One region of the Neobacillus sp. DHD-1R genome, then DNA from elsewhere that is predicted to be linked to it. Evidence: a T-box and tRNA genes for the amino acid it is inferred to sense, from the RefSeq annotation. Region 1 holds a T-box; the other regions hold tRNA genes.
What was found. The T-box of region 1 lies ahead of proS (proline--tRNA ligase). A T-box ahead of a tRNA ligase gene usually reads a tRNA of that ligase, here a tRNA-Pro.
Positions count from the first base shown of each region.

Region 2: it has a tRNA-Pro gene. The T-box ahead of proS (proline--tRNA ligase) is inferred to sense a tRNA for this amino acid. The anticodon was not compared.
Region 3: it has a tRNA-Pro gene. The T-box ahead of proS (proline--tRNA ligase) is inferred to sense a tRNA for this amino acid. The anticodon was not compared.
Region 4: it has a tRNA-Pro gene. The T-box ahead of proS (proline--tRNA ligase) is inferred to sense a tRNA for this amino acid. The anticodon was not compared.

Region 1 covers NZ_CM173232.1:2,136,837-2,141,027, reverse strand. Annotated here, with positions in the region: gene AC3ANL_RS10260 (GNAT family N-acetyltransferase) at 1-514, opposite strand, end outside; gene proS (proline--tRNA ligase) at 725-2,155, opposite strand; T-box leader at 2,279-2,498, opposite strand; gene AC3ANL_RS10250 (cupredoxin domain-containing protein) at 3,121-4,011, shown strand; gene AC3ANL_RS10245 (PepSY-associated TM helix domain-containing protein) at 4,095-4,191, opposite strand, start outside.
Region 2 covers NZ_CM173232.1:4,100,916-4,105,106, forward strand. Annotated here, with positions in the region: gene glgB (1,4-alpha-glucan branching protein GlgB) at 1-265, opposite strand, end outside; tRNA gene AC3ANL_RS20220 (tRNA-Glu) at 1,386-1,457, opposite strand; tRNA gene AC3ANL_RS20225 (tRNA-Ser) at 1,468-1,558, opposite strand; tRNA gene AC3ANL_RS20230 (tRNA-Asn) at 1,565-1,639, opposite strand; tRNA gene AC3ANL_RS20235 (tRNA-Ile) at 1,653-1,729, opposite strand; tRNA gene AC3ANL_RS20240 (tRNA-Gly) at 1,737-1,810, opposite strand; tRNA gene AC3ANL_RS20245 (tRNA-His) at 1,828-1,903, opposite strand; tRNA gene AC3ANL_RS20250 (tRNA-Phe) at 1,932-2,007, opposite strand; tRNA gene AC3ANL_RS20255 (tRNA-Asp) at 2,117-2,193, opposite strand; tRNA gene AC3ANL_RS20260 (tRNA-Met) at 2,197-2,270, opposite strand; tRNA gene AC3ANL_RS20265 (tRNA-Ser) at 2,289-2,381, opposite strand; tRNA gene AC3ANL_RS20270 (tRNA-Ile) at 2,401-2,477, opposite strand; tRNA gene AC3ANL_RS20275 (tRNA-Met) at 2,500-2,576, opposite strand; tRNA gene AC3ANL_RS20280 (tRNA-Ala) at 2,595-2,670, opposite strand; tRNA gene AC3ANL_RS20285 (tRNA-Pro) at 2,689-2,765, opposite strand; tRNA gene AC3ANL_RS20290 (tRNA-Arg) at 2,772-2,845, opposite strand; tRNA gene AC3ANL_RS20295 (tRNA-Leu) at 2,864-2,952, opposite strand; tRNA gene AC3ANL_RS20300 (tRNA-Gly) at 2,957-3,031, opposite strand; tRNA gene AC3ANL_RS20305 (tRNA-Leu) at 3,063-3,144, opposite strand; tRNA gene AC3ANL_RS20310 (tRNA-Lys) at 3,159-3,234, opposite strand; tRNA gene AC3ANL_RS20315 (tRNA-Thr) at 3,387-3,459, opposite strand; tRNA gene AC3ANL_RS20320 (tRNA-Val) at 3,634-3,709, opposite strand; rRNA gene rrf (5S ribosomal RNA) at 3,718-3,834, opposite strand; rRNA gene AC3ANL_RS20330 (23S ribosomal RNA) at 4,088-4,191, opposite strand, start outside.
Region 3 covers NZ_CM173232.1:4,753,140-4,757,330, reverse strand. Annotated here, with positions in the region: rRNA gene AC3ANL_RS23530 (23S ribosomal RNA) at 1-1,487, shown strand, start outside; rRNA gene rrf (5S ribosomal RNA) at 1,689-1,805, shown strand; tRNA gene AC3ANL_RS23520 (tRNA-Glu) at 1,847-1,921, shown strand; tRNA gene AC3ANL_RS23515 (tRNA-Val) at 1,925-2,000, shown strand; tRNA gene AC3ANL_RS23510 (tRNA-Arg) at 2,020-2,093, shown strand; tRNA gene AC3ANL_RS23505 (tRNA-Pro) at 2,100-2,176, shown strand; tRNA gene AC3ANL_RS23500 (tRNA-Met) at 2,206-2,282, shown strand; tRNA gene AC3ANL_RS23495 (tRNA-Ser) at 2,302-2,394, shown strand; tRNA gene AC3ANL_RS23490 (tRNA-Met) at 2,563-2,636, shown strand; tRNA gene AC3ANL_RS23485 (tRNA-Asp) at 2,640-2,716, shown strand; tRNA gene AC3ANL_RS23480 (tRNA-His) at 2,762-2,837, shown strand; tRNA gene AC3ANL_RS23475 (tRNA-Gln) at 2,851-2,922, shown strand; tRNA gene AC3ANL_RS23470 (tRNA-Gly) at 2,937-3,010, shown strand; tRNA gene AC3ANL_RS23465 (tRNA-Ile) at 3,021-3,094, shown strand; gene AC3ANL_RS23460 (sugar phosphate isomerase/epimerase family protein) at 3,297-4,079, shown strand; gene AC3ANL_RS23455 (sugar kinase) at 4,067-4,191, shown strand, end outside.
Region 4 covers NZ_CM173232.1:634,748-638,938, reverse strand. Annotated here, with positions in the region: gene AC3ANL_RS03080 (helix-turn-helix transcriptional regulator) at 37-261, opposite strand; gene AC3ANL_RS03075 (hypothetical protein) at 263-709, opposite strand; tRNA gene AC3ANL_RS03070 (tRNA-Arg) at 1,073-1,146, opposite strand; tRNA gene AC3ANL_RS03065 (tRNA-Asn) at 1,223-1,297, opposite strand; tRNA gene AC3ANL_RS03060 (tRNA-Ile) at 1,323-1,396, opposite strand; tRNA gene AC3ANL_RS03055 (tRNA-Gly) at 1,408-1,481, opposite strand; tRNA gene AC3ANL_RS03050 (tRNA-Cys) at 1,490-1,563, opposite strand; tRNA gene AC3ANL_RS03045 (tRNA-His) at 1,602-1,677, opposite strand; tRNA gene AC3ANL_RS03040 (tRNA-Tyr) at 1,683-1,767, opposite strand; tRNA gene AC3ANL_RS03035 (tRNA-Phe) at 1,803-1,875, opposite strand; tRNA gene AC3ANL_RS03030 (tRNA-Asp) at 1,944-2,020, opposite strand; tRNA gene AC3ANL_RS03025 (tRNA-Met) at 2,024-2,097, opposite strand; tRNA gene AC3ANL_RS03020 (tRNA-Ser) at 2,124-2,216, opposite strand; tRNA gene AC3ANL_RS03015 (tRNA-Ala) at 2,224-2,296, opposite strand; tRNA gene AC3ANL_RS03010 (tRNA-Pro) at 2,310-2,386, opposite strand; tRNA gene AC3ANL_RS03005 (tRNA-Gly) at 2,474-2,548, opposite strand; tRNA gene AC3ANL_RS03000 (tRNA-Leu) at 2,566-2,647, opposite strand; tRNA gene AC3ANL_RS02995 (tRNA-Lys) at 2,662-2,737, opposite strand; tRNA gene AC3ANL_RS02990 (tRNA-Thr) at 2,746-2,821, opposite strand; tRNA gene AC3ANL_RS02985 (tRNA-Val) at 2,842-2,917, opposite strand; tRNA gene AC3ANL_RS02980 (tRNA-Glu) at 2,923-2,997, opposite strand; rRNA gene rrf (5S ribosomal RNA) at 3,037-3,153, opposite strand; rRNA gene AC3ANL_RS02970 (23S ribosomal RNA) at 3,229-4,191, opposite strand, start outside.

The DNA.
Region 1 (4,191 bases):
CGGCAGAAATACTATCATTTTTTAAAATGCCTTCTAAGGTAAAACCTAATTTTTGCGGGATAGCACGGCTTTTGGTGTTGCTAGCATCACACCGAATCTCTACTCTTCTTGCTTTTAACTCTCTAAATGCAAATTCTGTTATAGCTTCAGCTGCTTCAGTGATGTAGCCATTTCCGCTATAACGAGTATCAATCCAATAACCAATTTCAACCTTTGGCACATCCCAGTTAATTCTATGCAATCCCGAGGAACCAATGAATTCCCCAGTCCCTTTTTTAAATACATGAAGTCTTAGGTCTTCTCTTGTTAAAAACTTCGCATGGGCATCGCGCATATTAGCTTCTACATCTTGTTCCGATTGCTCTCTATGAGCCCAAGGCATCCAAGCTTTCAATTCATTTAATGATGCCTGCATGGCGTCAAAGACCGCTTTTCCGTCACCAGGCATTGGCTTTCTAATTAACAATCTTTCCGTGTAAAACTCTTCAGGAAAATCTAGCAAGATTGGTTTCATAGGACTTCTTCCCCTTTCTGAAATTAAAGTATTCGATAAAAAATGTAGATTTCCTTTTTTCTTTGGGTTCGTCTAGAAAAAGATTGATTCGCGGATAAAAATATAAATTCGCGGATAAACCAGATACTTAAAAATGGGCAGTAAATATTCAACAAAAATACTAATAAAAAGACCCTTCCATATCGGAAGAGCCCTAATAAATCGGTATTTTTAGTAAGCTTTTGCCCAATAAACCATTTGTTTTGCGTCTTTTCCACAGCAAACACATTGCTCAGACAACTGTTCTTGCTCAAATGGCATACAGCGTGAAGTTGCACCTGTTTCTTCTTTGATTTTTTCTTCACAGGCTAGGTCACCACACCACATTGCCTTGATAAATCCAGGTTTCGCTTCCAGCGTTTCTTTTAATTCAGAAAGAGTTACCGCTACAGACGTTCTTTCTTCGCGATGCTTCAATGCTTTATTGTAAAGGTTTGTTTGAATATCATCCAATAATTCTATAAGCTTTGCTTCTAATTGCTCAAGAGGAACGATTACCTTCTCTAACGTATCCCTTCTTACCAATACAACTTGTTTGTTTTCAATGTCTTTTGGTCCAACTTCAAGACGAACAGGAATACCCTTCATTTCGTATTCATTGAACTTCCAGCCTGGCTTTTTATCACTTGCATCAATACCCACACGAGCCACTTGTCCTAGCGAATTTTTTAATTCATATGCAAAGTCTAGAACGCCTTCTTTGTGCTGTGCGATTGGAACAATCATCACCTGTGTAGGAGCTGCTTTTGGTGGAATCACTAGACCACGGTCATCCCCATGGACCATGATTAATGCACCAATAATTCTTGTCGTGAACCCCCAAGATGTTTGGTGTACATACTGCAGTTTTCCTTCTTTATCGGTGTACTGAATTCCAAATGCCTCGGCAAAGCCTGTGCCAAAGTGATGGGAAGTACCTGATTGCAATGCCTTTCCATCATGCATTAAGCTTTCAATCGTAAAGGTAGCTTTAGCTCCTGCAAACTTTTCTTTCTCAGTCTTTTGCCCTTTCACAACTGGAATAGCAAGAATCTCTTCACAAATGGAAGCATAAACATTAAGCATCTTAATTGTTTCTTCCATGGCTTCTTCATCAGTGGCATGAGCTGTATGACCTTCCTGCCATAAAAACTCTAATGTCCGTAGGAATGGACGAGTCGTTTTTTCCCAGCGAACCACGTTTGCCCATTGGTTATATAATTTTGGTAAATCACGATAGGAGTGAATGATATTACTATAATGCTCGCAGAATAACACCTCAGATGTTGGTCGAACGACCAATCTTTCTGCTAATGGTTCCGATCCTCCATGAGTAACCCAAGCAACTTCAGGAGCAAAGCCTTCAACATGATCTTTTTCCTTTTGCAGCAAGCTTTCAGGAATGAATAAAGGCATATAAACATTTTCATGTCCTGTTTCTTTAATGCGGCGATCCAATTCATTTTTAATATTATCCCAGAGGGCAAATCCATAAGGGCGGATAATCATTGAACCGCGAACACTTGAATAATCAATTAAATCAGCTTTTGTGACTACATCTGTATACCATTGGGCGAAGTCCTCGTCCATGCTAGTAACATCTTTTACAAATTCCTTTGCCATTTTTGACACCTCATTATTTTTTTTAAAAGAAAAGACTAAATTTTCATTTTGAGAATTAGCCAATTCCACCGCACAGCGGCGTATGGATTTCGCTTTTTTGAACATAAAAAGGCCTTGATCCTAACAAGGGACCAAGGCCTGGCGGTACCACCCTAAATTCATAAAGCAAATAGCTTTATACTCTCTCCATGATAACGGACTTTATCCGCATGTATCTTCAAAAATTAATCCGATACAGAACTCAGAGGCAGGTTCGAATGAACGTCTTAAGAAACCTCACACCAACTGGTTTCCTCTCTTAGTAAGACCCTTTCAATTTACTAATCCTCATCATAGTTTCAATAGTATTTTTGAAAATTATATATTTCCTAATAATAAATGTCAAATTTATTTTTATTTTGTATATTATGAAAAGGAAAAAATGAGGCATTCCACTTTATTCACAATGATAATTCAGGTAAAATGCGAGGTATATAAAAATTGGGGTGACCACTATGTTAGATAAAAAAGATGAGATTGAACAGGAGGAAGAGGAAAAAGATTTACTATTGGAATACATCAAATTACAAAATGAAGCCCTCAAAAGAATTTATAAAAATACGCTTGATAAATAAGAAAAGCGCAAGCGCCCTGTTCAGCGGCGTATGGCCTGGAGCGCTCCAACTGAGATAAAGGAAACACGAAGAGCCGGAGGCGATTCGATGTTGACTTATCGTAGGGCGGAAAGCGAAGGACACTAGCCGCTAGGGCGCTGGAGCTAGACAATTCTCGAAGTCAACACTTATAAATTCTGATATTAGAACAAAAGGATTAAACAGCCTTTTATAACCTCCATGACATGTCCACCACTCAATATTCATAAAATGTTCAAATAAATCACTAAAAATACAAATTTCTATTGGATATTTAAATTTATAATACTCATATGTTGTTTATTTCAAAAAGCCATATGGGGAGATTATTAGATGAGTATTTTTTCAATTATTTCAGCAGTTTTTGTTGCGATTGGCACTGGCTATTCTATTTTTCTTGAATACCGTCATAAAAACCTGTTGAATAACACTCCGGGAATCATGATCAGCATGGTTATTGCTGTGATAACCGGCTTACTAGCTGGCAGTATTATTGGTATTACTTCTGGTGAGACTTTTTTAGTCGTTGGTGTCAGCATGATTATCGGTTTTGTCATTGGTTTCTTAGCGGGTCATCCGATTGGTTTATTGGCAATATTAATGGGCTCTATTGCTGGTTTAATGGGTGGGATTAATGGGGCTATTCTTGGAGTTTTTCTTCAATTCATTAACCCAACGATATTACTCGGCATTTTACTAGGTTTTTATATTGTCATTATTGGATTTGTTATCATTTATATTCACGTTATGACGAACAAAAAATTCTCTATCGATACGCAAGAACTTTCACCTTTTGCCATTATCGCAGGAGGGCTTGTGCTCGTCTCCTTGTTTTTATTTATGTATAGCAGTAATATGGTGAAAATTCCCGGTCAAGATGAACCTGCTCAGGCACAAGCCCAACAAGGAACGAGCAATCAAAAAGTTACGAAAACAGAAGTCGATGTAACGAACCAAAGCACGCCAAAAGTAAAAATGCTTGTAACAGAAACAGGTTATACGCCAAATGTTATCAGGGTAAAAAAGGGAGTTCCCGTCGAATTGGAAATTAAAAATCCGTTAAAAGATAGTTGCTTATCTACCTTTATGATCCCCGATTTTAATATTAACAATGTTAACCTTAAAACTGGGACAACAACTCTCACCTTTACCCCTGATAAATCAGGTGAATATACCTTTAGCTGTGGAATGCAAATGTTTAAAGGAACGATTATTGTTGAATAAAAAAGGGTCTGCCCTCACGATTAGCACTCAATATATTGAGGTTGTGAGGGTTGACCCTTTGTTTTATGACATCTTCTTTTACATTAGCTTACAAATTCTGCTTGACGTTTTTTTCTTTTTCCCTCGGCACGTAGTACTTTGATGGATAAATAGATACCTGTCCCTGTTAAAGCAATCATC
Region 2 (4,191 bases), 2.0 Mb from region 1:
TTCCTTCTAAGTCTTGATTTATTACTATAATCCAGACTCCCTCTTCATTAACCTTTTGTAGATCATATCCTTCACCATTCCAATTATTAAAATTGCCTACGAGCCTCACCTGTGCGGCATTTGGGGCCCATACACAAAATCGTGTATATACTTGATTGGAATCCTTAAAGATATGAGCGCCAAAAAGCTGATGACTGTGGAAGTAGCTACCTTCATGAAATAAGTGCAGCTGATAATCTGTTGGAAATAAGGTATTCACTGTCATGGCTCTCCTCATCCTCAATGAAAATATGTACTTCTTTGACCAATTATAAATGGTATTGAATCATATGCCTCAGAAAACTTTTTTATCTTTTCTGACAATAAATGAGGTATGTTGTCACCAAAGGACTTTTTCTGACAATTTCCGACACTATACGACCGAATTTTCACCATCAATCGACAGAAAGATATAAAGTTTTTTTGAAAATTTAAGTGATTTTCAAGCAAAAAAATTATTTAAACATTAATAAAATGAACGTCATAAAGTTAAGGGAATTAGCAGAAATGTAAGCGGTACCAACAAGAAACTCAAAATAAACAACGTTGAAAATATTATATTAACATAATGAATAACCAACGGTTGTAAACGCTTTTCTTAAAGGCTTGGCAAGGGGTGCATATAGAACTAATTTGAAGCTGTCTTTAAGGACGAGACAGGGTCTTTGGATCCTCATAATTGATGGGCAGCATCGCTTGTGTGTGTCGATGCTACTGTTTCTGGTTGTGAGTTTAGATGGGAGTAGGTGGCGACCTGGGTATTTCGAAGCGGGGCTTGCAATATTGATTTTGAGGGATAATATGGGTTCTAGGAGACATTAAACAGGCTATTTGGTGCTTGAGTTGTTGATTGCAGCTGCGGCTACGGCAGTGATTTTTGGGAGCCACGGTCGTTTATCAGGGCTATTAGCGACCGGCGGCTGAAATTTTTAGGGGCTCCAGTCGTTTATATGTGCTATTGGCGACCGGCGGCAGTGATTTTTGGGGACTACGGTCGTTTATCAGGGCTATTGGCGACCGGCGGTAGTGATTTTTGGGAGCCACGGTCGTTTATGAGGTCTATTGACGACCCCCGGAGGCAATTTTTTGGGACTACGGTCGTTTATCAGGGCTATTGGCGACCGGCGGCAGTGATTTTTGGGAGCCACGGTCGTTTATCAGGGCTTTTGACGACCCCCAGCGGCGTTATTTTATTGCAATGGTCGTTTATCCAGGACTATTAACGCCTGGCTTCTCTTTTTTAATGTACCCAGTCGTTAATGAGTTCTTATCATTAAAATAAAAACAGCGATAAGATAAATTTGTATAAAAAAAAACTGATAACAGATTGTTATCAGTTCTTTATATGACCCCTACGGGACTCGAACCCGTGTTACCTCCGTGAAAGGGAGGTGTCTTAACCGCTTGACCAAGGGGCCATTTATTTTATGGCGGAGAAGGAGGGATTTGAACCCTCGCGCCGGTCACCCGACCTACACCCTTAGCAGGGGCGCCTCTTCAGCCACTTGAGTACTTCCCCATAATTTGGCTCCGCAGGTAGGACTCGAACCTACGACCGATCGGTTAACAGCCGATAGCTCTACCACTGAGCTACTGCGGAAAAATAATATTTATGGTGGGCCTAAATGGACTCGAACCATCGACCTCACGCTTATCAGGCGTGCGCTCTAACCAGCTGAGCTATAGGCCCAAGAATTTGGAGCGGGTGATGGGAATCGAACCCACTACATCAGCTTGGAAGGCTGAGGTTTTACCAGTAAACTACACCCGCAAAACAATTTTTTATAATGGGGCGGCTGATGGGAATCGAACCCACGAATGCCTGAACCACAATCAGGTGCGTTAACCACTTCGCCACAGCCGCCACAATAAAAAACTATTTAATTGAAAAATGGTGGCTCAGGACGGAATCGAACCGCCGACACAAGGATTTTCAGTCCTTTGCTCTACCGACTGAGCTACTGAGCCAACATATTACTCTTACCTACAAGAAAATTGAGGTAGGACCTTTGCTGCAGAAGCTAATTCAATGATGTGAACAATCTGTTCTACTAACTTAAGCTACTGTGCAATAAAATGGCGGTCTGGACGGGACTCGAACCCGCGACCTCCTGCGTGACAGGCAGGCATTCTAACCAACTGAACTACCAGACCATATTGCGGGGACAGGATTTGAACCTGTGACCTTCGGGTTATGAGCCCGACGAGCTACCAGACTGCTCCACCCCGCGACAATAATAATAAATATATGGAGGAGGAAGAGGGATTCGAACCCCCGCGCGGTATGACCCGCCTGTCGGTTTTCAAGACCGATCCCTTCAGCCAGACTTGGGTATTCCTCCGTGTTAAATATAAAATTACTGGTGGACCTTGTAGGACTCGAACCTACGACCGGACGGTTATGAGCCGTCTGCTCTAACCAGCTGAGCTAAAGGTCCAAGTTGAAGTTCATTTATAAAATGGTAGCGGCGGAGGGGATCGAACCCCCGACCTTACGGGTATGAACCGTACGCTCTAGCCAGCTGAGCTACACCGCCAAATATCAAATTATTTTATGGTGGAGTCTAGGGGGATCGAACCCCTGACCTCCTGCGTGCAAAGCAGGCGCTCTCCCAGCTGAGCTAAGACCCCATAAAGGAATGAATTGAATGGTCGGGAAGACAGGATTCGAACCTGCGACCCCTTGGTCCCAAACCAAGTGCTCTACCAAGCTGAGCTACTTCCCGTAAAAATGCGCCCTGAGAGATTCGAACTCCCGACCTTTTGATTCGTAGTCAAACACTCTATCCAGCTGAGCTAAGGGCGCATATAACTTTATTGTAAATGGTGCCGAGGACCGGAATCGAACCGGTACGGTAGTCACCTACCGCAGGATTTTAAGTCCTGTGCGTCTGCCAGTTCCGCCACCCCGGCATTTTGGAGCGGAAGACGGGATTCGAACCCGCGACCCCCACCTTGGCAAGGTGATGTTCTACCACTGAACTACTTCCGCATTATGTTATTTGCTATTGCAAAAATCTTGATGCGGGTGAAGGGAGTCGAACCCCCACGCCTTGCGGCGCCAGATCCTAAGTCTGGTGCGTCTGCCAATTCCGCCACACCCGCATATAAATTTATTATGGTGAGCCATGAAGGACTCGAACCTTCGACCCTCTGATTAAAAGTCAGATGCTCTACCAACTGAGCTAATGGCTCGTACTAATATAATACACTAATCACTTATTTCGCCGGATGCCCACACCTCAGTAAGCTTATTCAAGCAGCAACTCGGCGTGTGCCCTGAAGCTGTTTCATAGAAGCTTACTCGAACGTGCTCTACCAACTGAGCTAATGGCTCGTACTAAAGGTGCCGGCGAGAGGACTTGAACCCCCAACCTACTGATTACAAGTCAGTTGCTCTACCAATTGAGCTACCCCGGCATGTAGTTTGGAAAATTATTAAGTTTGAACACGCTGTTCTTGTTGCCGTCATCCTGACCTCAGAATGAATATTCAAGCAGCTACTCGGTCAGTATGCTGAAGTTTTTTCAGGAAGCATATTCGGTCGTACTCTACAAATTGAGCTACCCCGGCAAACAGATTGAAAATTTATTATGGTGGAGGATGACGGGATCGAACCGCCGACCCTCTGCTTGTAAGGCAGATGCTCTCCCAGCTGAGCTAATCCTCCATATAACAGCCTGGCAACGTCCTACTCTCACAGGGACGCGTGTCCCAACTACCATCGGCGCTGAGAAGCTTAACTTCCGTGTTCGGTATGGGAACGGGTGTGACCTTCTCGCCTTAATTACCAGACTATTTATTCGACACTATTTTATTATAATGTCTTTTTTATATTTTTCAAGAGGAAATTTAAATTTTTTCATTCCCTCAAAACTAAATAATCTAGAAGAAGTGTTGTAAAACTCAAGTTCGCTTTAAAAATTGTCCAGCTGCGGCTCCTAACTTCTCGGCCGTTTCGATCCGTCCCTTCAAATCCAAAACCAGGATTTGCAGTGCCGGCTCTCCAACGTCTGTCGAAGTTGACCAGTCGCCTCCGCTTTTCTATTTGGTTAAGTCCTCGAACGATTAGTATCAGTCAGCTCCACATGTCGCCACGCTTCCACCTCTGACCTATCAACCTGATCATCTTTCAGGGTTCTTACTAGCTTG
Region 3 (4,191 bases), 2.6 Mb from region 1:
CACCTCTTTATCGTTTGAGTGATGGGGGGACGCAGGAGGATAGGGTAAGCGCGCTGTTGGATATGCGCGTCTAAGCAGTTAGGCTGGTAAGTAGGAAAATCCGCTTACCGTGAAGGCTGAGCTGTGACAGCGAGGGAAATTTAGTACCGAAGTTCCTGATTCCACACTGCCAAGAAAAGCCTCTAGCGAGATAAAAGGTGCCCGTACCGCAAACCGACACAGGTAGGCGAGGAGAGAATCCTAAGGTGAGCGAGAGAACTCTCGTTAAGGAACTCGGCAAAATGACCCCGTAACTTCGGGAGAAGGGGTGCTCTTTGGGGTGAATAGCCTCGAAGAGCCGCAGTGAATAGGCCCAGGCGACTGTTTAGCAAAAACACAGGTCTCTGCGAAGCCGCAAGGCGAAGTATAGGGGCTGACGCCTGCCCGGTGCTGGAAGGTTAAGAGGAGGGGTTAGCGCAAGCGAAGCTCTGAATCGAAGCCCCAGTAAACGGCGGCCGTAACTATAACGGTCCTAAGGTAGCGAAATTCCTTGTCGGGTAAGTTCCGACCCGCACGAAAGGCGTAACGATCTGGGCACTGTCTCAACGAGAGACTCGGTGAAATTATAGTACCTGTGAAGATGCAGGTTACCCGCGACAGGACGGAAAGACCCCGTGGAGCTTTACTGTAGCCTGATATTGAATTTTGGTACAGCTTGTACAGGATAGGTAGGAGCCTGAGAAGCCGGAGCGCTAGCTTCGGTGGAGGCGTCGGTGGGATACTACCCTGGCTGTATTGAAATTCTAACCCGCACCCCTGATCGGGGTGGGAGACAGTGTCAGGTGGGCAGTTTGACTGGGGCGGTCGCCTCCTAAAGAGTAACGGAGGCGCCCAAAGGTTCCCTCAGAATGGTTGGAAATCATTCGTAGAGTGTAAAGGCACAAGGGAGCTTGACTGCGAGACCTACAAGTCGAGCAGGGACGAAAGTCGGGCTTAGTGATCCGGTGGTTCCGCATGGAAGGGCCATCGCTCAACGGATAAAAGCTACCCCGGGGATAACAGGCTTATCTCCCCCAAGAGTCCACATCGACGGGGAGGTTTGGCACCTCGATGTCGGCTCATCGCATCCTGGGGCTGTAGTCGGTCCCAAGGGTTGGGCTGTTCGCCCATTAAAGCGGTACGCGAGCTGGGTTCAGAACGTCGTGAGACAGTTCGGTCCCTATCCGTCGTGGGCGCAGGAAATTTGAGAGGAGCTGTCCTTAGTACGAGAGGACCGGGATGGACGCACCGCTGGTGTACCAGTTGTCTTGCCAAAGGCATCGCTGGGTAGCTATGTGCGGACGGGATAAGTGCTGAAAGCATCTAAGCATGAAGCCCCCCTCAAGATGAGATTTCCCATAGCGTCAAGCTAGTAAGAACCCTGAAAGATGATCAGGTTGATAGGTCAGAGGTGGAAGCGTGGCGACATGTGGAGCTGACTGATACTAATCGTTCGAGGACTTAACCAAATAGAAAAGCGAAGGCGACTGGTCAACTTCGACAGACGTTGGAGAGCCGGCACTGCAAATCCTGGTTTTGGATTTGAAGGGACGGATCGAAACGGCCGAGAAGTTAGGAGCCGCAGCTGGACAATTTTTAAAGCGAACTTGAGTTTTACCACTTCTTCTGCATTATCTAGTTTTGAGAGAATGATCTCTCTAATTTTATAGTCTGGTAATTAAGGCGAGAAGGTCACACCCGTTCCCATACCGAACACGGAAGTTAAGCTTCTCAGCGCCGATGGTAGTTGGGACACGCGTCCCTGTGAGAGTAGGACGTTGCCAGGCACTGCCCCTTTGGGGCTATTATTTTGTCAAAAATGAATACCGGCCCCTTGGTCAAGCGGTTAAGACACCTCCCTTTCACGGAGGTAACACGGGTTCGAGTCCCGTAGGGGTCACCATTTGGAGGATTAGCTCAGCTGGGAGAGCATCTGCCTTACAAGCAGAGGGTCGGCGGTTCGATCCCGTCATCCTCCACCATTTACTATTTAGTAATTTTGCGCCCTTAGCTCAGCTGGATAGAGTGTTTGACTACGAATCAAAAGGTCGGGAGTTCGAATCTCTCAGGGCGCATTTTTACGGGAAGTAGCTCAGCTTGGTAGAGCACTTGGTTTGGGACCAAGGGGTCGCAGGTTCGAATCCTGTCTTCCCGACCAGTCGAAGTATTGTTATAATATGTGTGTTTGGCGGTGTAGCTCAGCTGGCTAGAGCGTACGGTTCATACCCGTAAGGTCGGGGGTTCGATCCCCTCCGCCGCTACCAAATGGTTTATTTTAATAATGGAGGAATACCCAAGTCTGGCTGAAGGGATCGGTCTTGAAAACCGACAGGCGGGTCATACCGCGCGGGGGTTCGAATCCCTCTTCCTCCTCCATAATATTTTTTATTGTTTTTTATTGTCGCGGGGTGGAGCACGTTCGAATATGCTTCTTCGATTACTCTACAGCGCAACGATTGAGCTGCTTCTTGGCTATGCTTTCCGAAATCGGGGCGGTCATTAACGAAATATGGAGCATGCTTCAAACTAAATATTTTTTATTGTCGCGGGGTGGAGCAGTCTGGTAGCTCGTCGGGCTCATAACCCGAAGGTCGCAGGTTCAAATCCTGCCCCCGCAATTTGGTCCGGTAGTTCAGTTGGTTAGAATGCCTGCCTGTCACGCAGGAGGTCGCGGGTTCGAGTCCCGTCCGGACCGCCATTTTATTCCAAGTAGGTTTCCTACTATTAATATATATAGATTTTGGCGGTTGTGGCGAAGTGGTTAACGCACCTGATTGTGGTTCAGGCATTCGTGGGTTCGATTCCCATCAGCCGCCCCATTTTTATTATTATTGGGCTATAGCCAAGCGGTAAGGCATCGCACTTTGACTGCGACATGCGTTGGTTCAAATCCAGCTAGCCCAGCCTTTTTATATATTGCGGGTGTAGTTTACTGGTAAAACCTCAGCCTTCCAAGCTGATGTAGTGGGTTCGATTCCCATCACCCGCTCCATAATGAATATGGGCCTATAGCTCAGCTGGTTAGAGCGCACGCCTGATAAGCGTGAGGTCGATGGTTCGAGTCCATTTAGGCCCATCTGAAAAAAATATTGTAGGTGATTGGTACCGTGTGCATTAACACGGGAATCAGTCACCTTTTTTTATTTTACTTAGAATTTTTTATAAAATTCTATTGCAAAAACGCTTTCATTGGGTTTATAATATCAATAAATCGATTTACTAAACCGATTTACTAAACCGTTTTATAATAAATGTTCATCATAGAAAGGATCTTCGTTATGAAAAAAGTGATTGTCCCGTTAAATGCTTTTGATAGGAAGGCAGTATTAGAAAATGGGCAAGCATCCTATGTTGAGCTGATCGCTCAGGCGGGAGCCTATGGGTTAGAAATTCGTCGTGAATTGTTGCCGAATGAGAATCTGCAGCTCGATAAAATAAAAAGTGAAATAGATAAATTTGGACTCTTCACTGTTTATTCTGCTCCGATTGAATGCTGGAAAGAGAACCACCAGCTAAATGAAGAGCAATTAAGTGAAATTTTTAAAGAAGGAGTCTTGCTTGGTGCCAAGTGGATAAAGGTTTCACTCGGATATTTTCAAAAAGGAGAATCCAGTGTTACTGAACTTGCTGCTTTTCTAAAGCAAAAGCCTGAAATTCAATTACTGGTCGAAAACGACCAAACAATACACGGAGGAAATATCAGTCAGTTACAAGCATTTTTTGAAAGCGTTGTCGAACAGGATGTTTCGGTTAAAATGACCTTTGATGCTGGGAACTGGTATTATTCCGGTCAGGATGTTGAGGAAGCATTGAGTAAGCTGGCTCCCTATGTCGTGTATCTTCATTTAAAACAGGTGGAGGTAAAGAATGATACCTTCGTTACAGTGCCACTTCAATCTGAAGGTGAACACAGCTGGAAGAAAGTAATGAGGAGCTTACCGGGTGACATTATGAAAGCACTGGAATTTCCAATCGTGCCGAACAAGAAAACAAAGGATTTTATTAAAATGATTAATGATTTGGTTAAGGAAAGCGAGGCGTTAACAACGTGCAACAGCTAGATGTAGTTACCTTTGGCGAAGCAATGGCCATGTTTATCGCCAATCAGCCAGGACCCTTGCATGAAGTCAGTCAATTTACCCGTGAGCTTGCTGGGGCAGAAACCAATGTTGC
Region 4 (4,191 bases), 1.5 Mb from region 1:
AAATTCAAAAACGGTAAAGTAAATCAAGCAAAGTTCTTACAACTTTGTGTTGTCCCCATAAAAGAATACCTCTTCCAATGGTAAGTTAAATGCGTGAGCAATGCGGAAAGCCAGTTCTAGAGATGGGGAGTAATTTCCTTTTTCAAGAGCCACGATGGTTTGCCTTGTTACGCCCACCTTGTCAGCTAATTGCTGCTGAGTCATTTCATCATGGTTGAATCGTAATTTACGGATGTGATTGCCGACAAGAGTTTTACCCATATTAGACTCCTTTTCGATAGTGATAAAGTTTAGTAACGGAGCCGGTCACATCAGAAATGAATCCTGAACTGATCAGGATAATGAACATTACCTGTGACGGCTGATAGATGATCAATGATCCCATTGCAAGAAGAAAGCCGGCGATAAACACAAAAAAAGAATTTCGGTTCGCTTTCAAGTCAATTAATTTATCCAGTTCATCCGCAAATCTTGGTTCCTTTTCTTTAGTCGTCATTCTAAAGACGATGTTAAAAATAATGCTGATAATGATGTGCGCGACTATTGAAACCAAAGTCAAAATGAGGACGAAGGAACCCCAATAACGAAAGGTTTCGGTCGTTTCCAGACCTCCTTCAGGGTACTTAGGGTACATGTACAAGCCATAAGATACGAAAATGAATATGGCGCTGATCAATGATACAATGCTTTTCTTTTCTTGATAAGTCATGGTTTACACCCCCTGTATGTTCACTTTTACACCATGCATAGTATTATATGCATGATGTAAAAAAAAGTTTACATGAAGTAAAGTATAAATTACGTTAATAGACCAGACACCGCCTATTAGGGCAAAGTGCCGGCCTTGGAGACGCAATTGGTTAGGGGAAGTTAAGAAATGAACTACGGTATAACCGATTTTTCGAACTGCAAATATCAAAAAAGCAGACCAAACTGTTGGTCTGCTGTGTTAAGCTTAGCTGCGCTCTAGTAGAGAATTTCAACTCATTCACCCGTTGGAGTGAAGTATATTAGTAAAAAAGCGCCTGAGTATGTTAAGTACTCAGGCGCTTCTAATCCATATTAACTTTTATGCGCCTTAGAGGATTCGAACCTCTGACCGTACGCTTAGAAGGCGTATGCTCTATCCAGCTGAGCTAAAGGCGCATTATTGAATGGCGGAATGCTCACGTGACCTAACCATTATCATGGATGCCTGTTGAGTATTTCCGATCCAAAAAAATGGCTCCGCAGGTAGGACTCGAACCTACGACCGATCGGTTAACAGCCGATTGCTCTACCACTGAGCTACTGCGGAACAATAAAATACTATTAGAATAAGGTGGGCCTAAATGGACTCGAACCATCGACCTCACGCTTATCAGGCGTGCGCTCTAACCAGCTGAGCTATAGGCCCAAATAGAAGTGTGGAGCGGGTGATGGGAATCGAACCCACTACATCAGCTTGGAAGGCTGAGGTTTTACCAGTAAACTACACCCGCATTTATGATGGAGGCGGCAACCGGATTCGAACCGGTGGTAAAGGTTTTGCAGACCTCTGCCTTACCACTTGGCTATGCCGCCAACATTTAATAGGCATTAGCCCAATCAAATTAGAAAAATGGGGCGGCTGATGGGAATCGAACCCACGAATGTCGGAACCACAATCCGATGCGTTAACCACTTCGCCACAACCGCCATAATGGTGGAGGGGGACGGATTCGAACCGCCGAACCCTGAGGGAGCGGATTTACAGTCCGCCGCGTTTAGCCACTTCGCTACCCCTCCATGTATAAGTTGAAATAGCGTATTAAAAGATATGATGGCGCAGGACGGAATCGAACCGCCGACACAAGGATTTTCAGTCCTTTGCTCTACCGACTGAGCTACTGAGCCAATTTAATATTCTTACCTACAACAAATTTAATGTTAGTCCTTTGCTCAAAAAAACTACTGGGATAAAATGGCGGTCCGGACGGGACTCGAACCCGCGACCTCCTGCGTGACAGGCAGGCATTCTAACCAACTGAACTACCGGACCATATTGCGGGGACAGGATTTGAACCTGTGACCTTCGGGTTATGAGCCCGACGAGCTACCAGACTGCTCCACCCCGCGACAATAAAAATCAAGAATACATATTATGGAGGAGGAAGAGGGATTCGAACCCCCGCGCGGTATGACCCGCCTGTCGGTTTTCAAGACCGATCCCTTCAGCCAGACTTGGGTATTCCTCCAAATAAGTGGAGCCTAGCGGGATCGAACCGCTGACCTCCTGCGTGCAAAGCAGGCGCTCTCCCAGCTGAGCTAAGGCCCCAAAAGTATAAAAATGGTCGGGAAGACAGGATTCGAACCTGCGACCCCTTGGTCCCAAACCAAGTGCTCTACCAAGCTGAGCTACTTCCCGTTATATATGGCATGCCCGATAGAGGGCCAAACCTACAACCATATGGTCTGTAGTCAGATACTCTTTCTATTGAGCTAATGGCGCATTTGGAGCGGAAGACGGGATTCGAACCCGCGACCCCCACCTTGGCAAGGTGATGTTCTACCACTGAACTACTTCCGCATGGAAAAATAAATGAATGCGGGTGAAGGGAGTCGAACCCCCACGCCTTGCGGCGCCAGATCCTAAGTCTGGTGCGTCTGCCAATTCCGCCACACCCGCATATAAATTTATTATGGTGAGCCATGAAGGACTCGAACCTTCGACCCTCTGATTAAAAGTCAGATGCTCTACCAACTGAGCTAATGGCTCGTACATAATGGTGCCGGCGAGAGGACTTGAACCCCCAACCTACTGATTACAAGTCAGTTGCTCTACCAATTGAGCTACCCCGGCTTAGAGTTTAGAAAGAAATATGGTGGAGGATGACGGGATCGAACCGCCGACCCTCTGCTTGTAAGGCAGATGCTCTCCCAGCTGAGCTAATCCTCCAAATATGGTGACCCCTACGGGACTCGAACCCGTGTTACCTCCGTGAAAGGGAGGTGTCTTAACCGCTTGACCAAGGGGCCGTAATAAATTTTCACAAAAAAATAGCCCCAAATGGGGTAGCCTGGCAACGTCCTACTCTCACAGGGACGCGTGTCCCAACTACCATCGGCGCTGAGAAGCTTAACTTCCGTGTTCGGTATGGGAACGGGTGTGACCTTCTCGCCTTAATTACCAGACTATTTTATTGAGAGATCGTTCTCTCAAAACTAGATAATACAGAAGAAGTGTGTAAAACTCAAGTTCGCTTAAAAATGGTTAAGTCCTCGAACGATTAGTATCAGTCAGCTCCACATGTCGCCATGCTTCCACCTCTGACCTATCAACCTGATCATCTTTCAGGGTTCTTACTAGCTTGACGCTATGGGAAATCTCATCTTGAGGGGGGCTTCATGCTTAGATGCTTTCAGCACTTATCCCGTCCGCACATAGCTACCCAGCGATGCCTTTGGCAAGACAACTGGTACACCAGCGGTGCGTCCATCCCGGTCCTCTCGTACTAAGGACAGCTCCTCTCAAATTTCCTGCGCCCACGACGGATAGGGACCGAACTGTCTCACGACGTTCTGAACCCAGCTCGCGTACCGCTTTAATGGGCGAACAGCCCAACCCTTGGGACCGACTACAGCCCCAGGATGCGATGAGCCGACATCGAGGTGCCAAACCTCCCCGTCGATGTGGACTCTTGGGGGAGATAAGCCTGTTATCCCCGGGGTAGCTTTTATCCGTTGAGCGATGGCCCTTCCATGCGGAACCACCGGATCACTAAGCCCGACTTTCGTCCCTGCTCGACTTGTAGGTCTCGCAGTCAAGCTCCCTTGTGCCTTTACACTCTACGAATGATTTCCAACCATTCTGAGGGAACCTTTGGGCGCCTCCGTTACTCTTTAGGAGGCGACCGCCCCAGTCAAACTGCCCACCTGACACTGTCTCCCACCCCGATCAGGGGTGCGGGTTAGAATTTCAATACAGCCAGGGTAGTATCCCACCGACGCCTCCACCGAAGCTAGCGCTCCGGCTTCTCAGGCTCCTACCTATCCTGTACAAGCTGTACCAAAATTCAATATCAGGCTACAGTAAAGCTCCACGGGGTCTTTCCGTCCTGTCGCGGGTAACCTGCATCTTCACAGGTACTATAATTTCACCGAGTCTCTCGTTGAGACAGTGCCCAGATCGTTACGCCTTTCGTGCGGGTCGGAACTTACCCGACAAGGAAT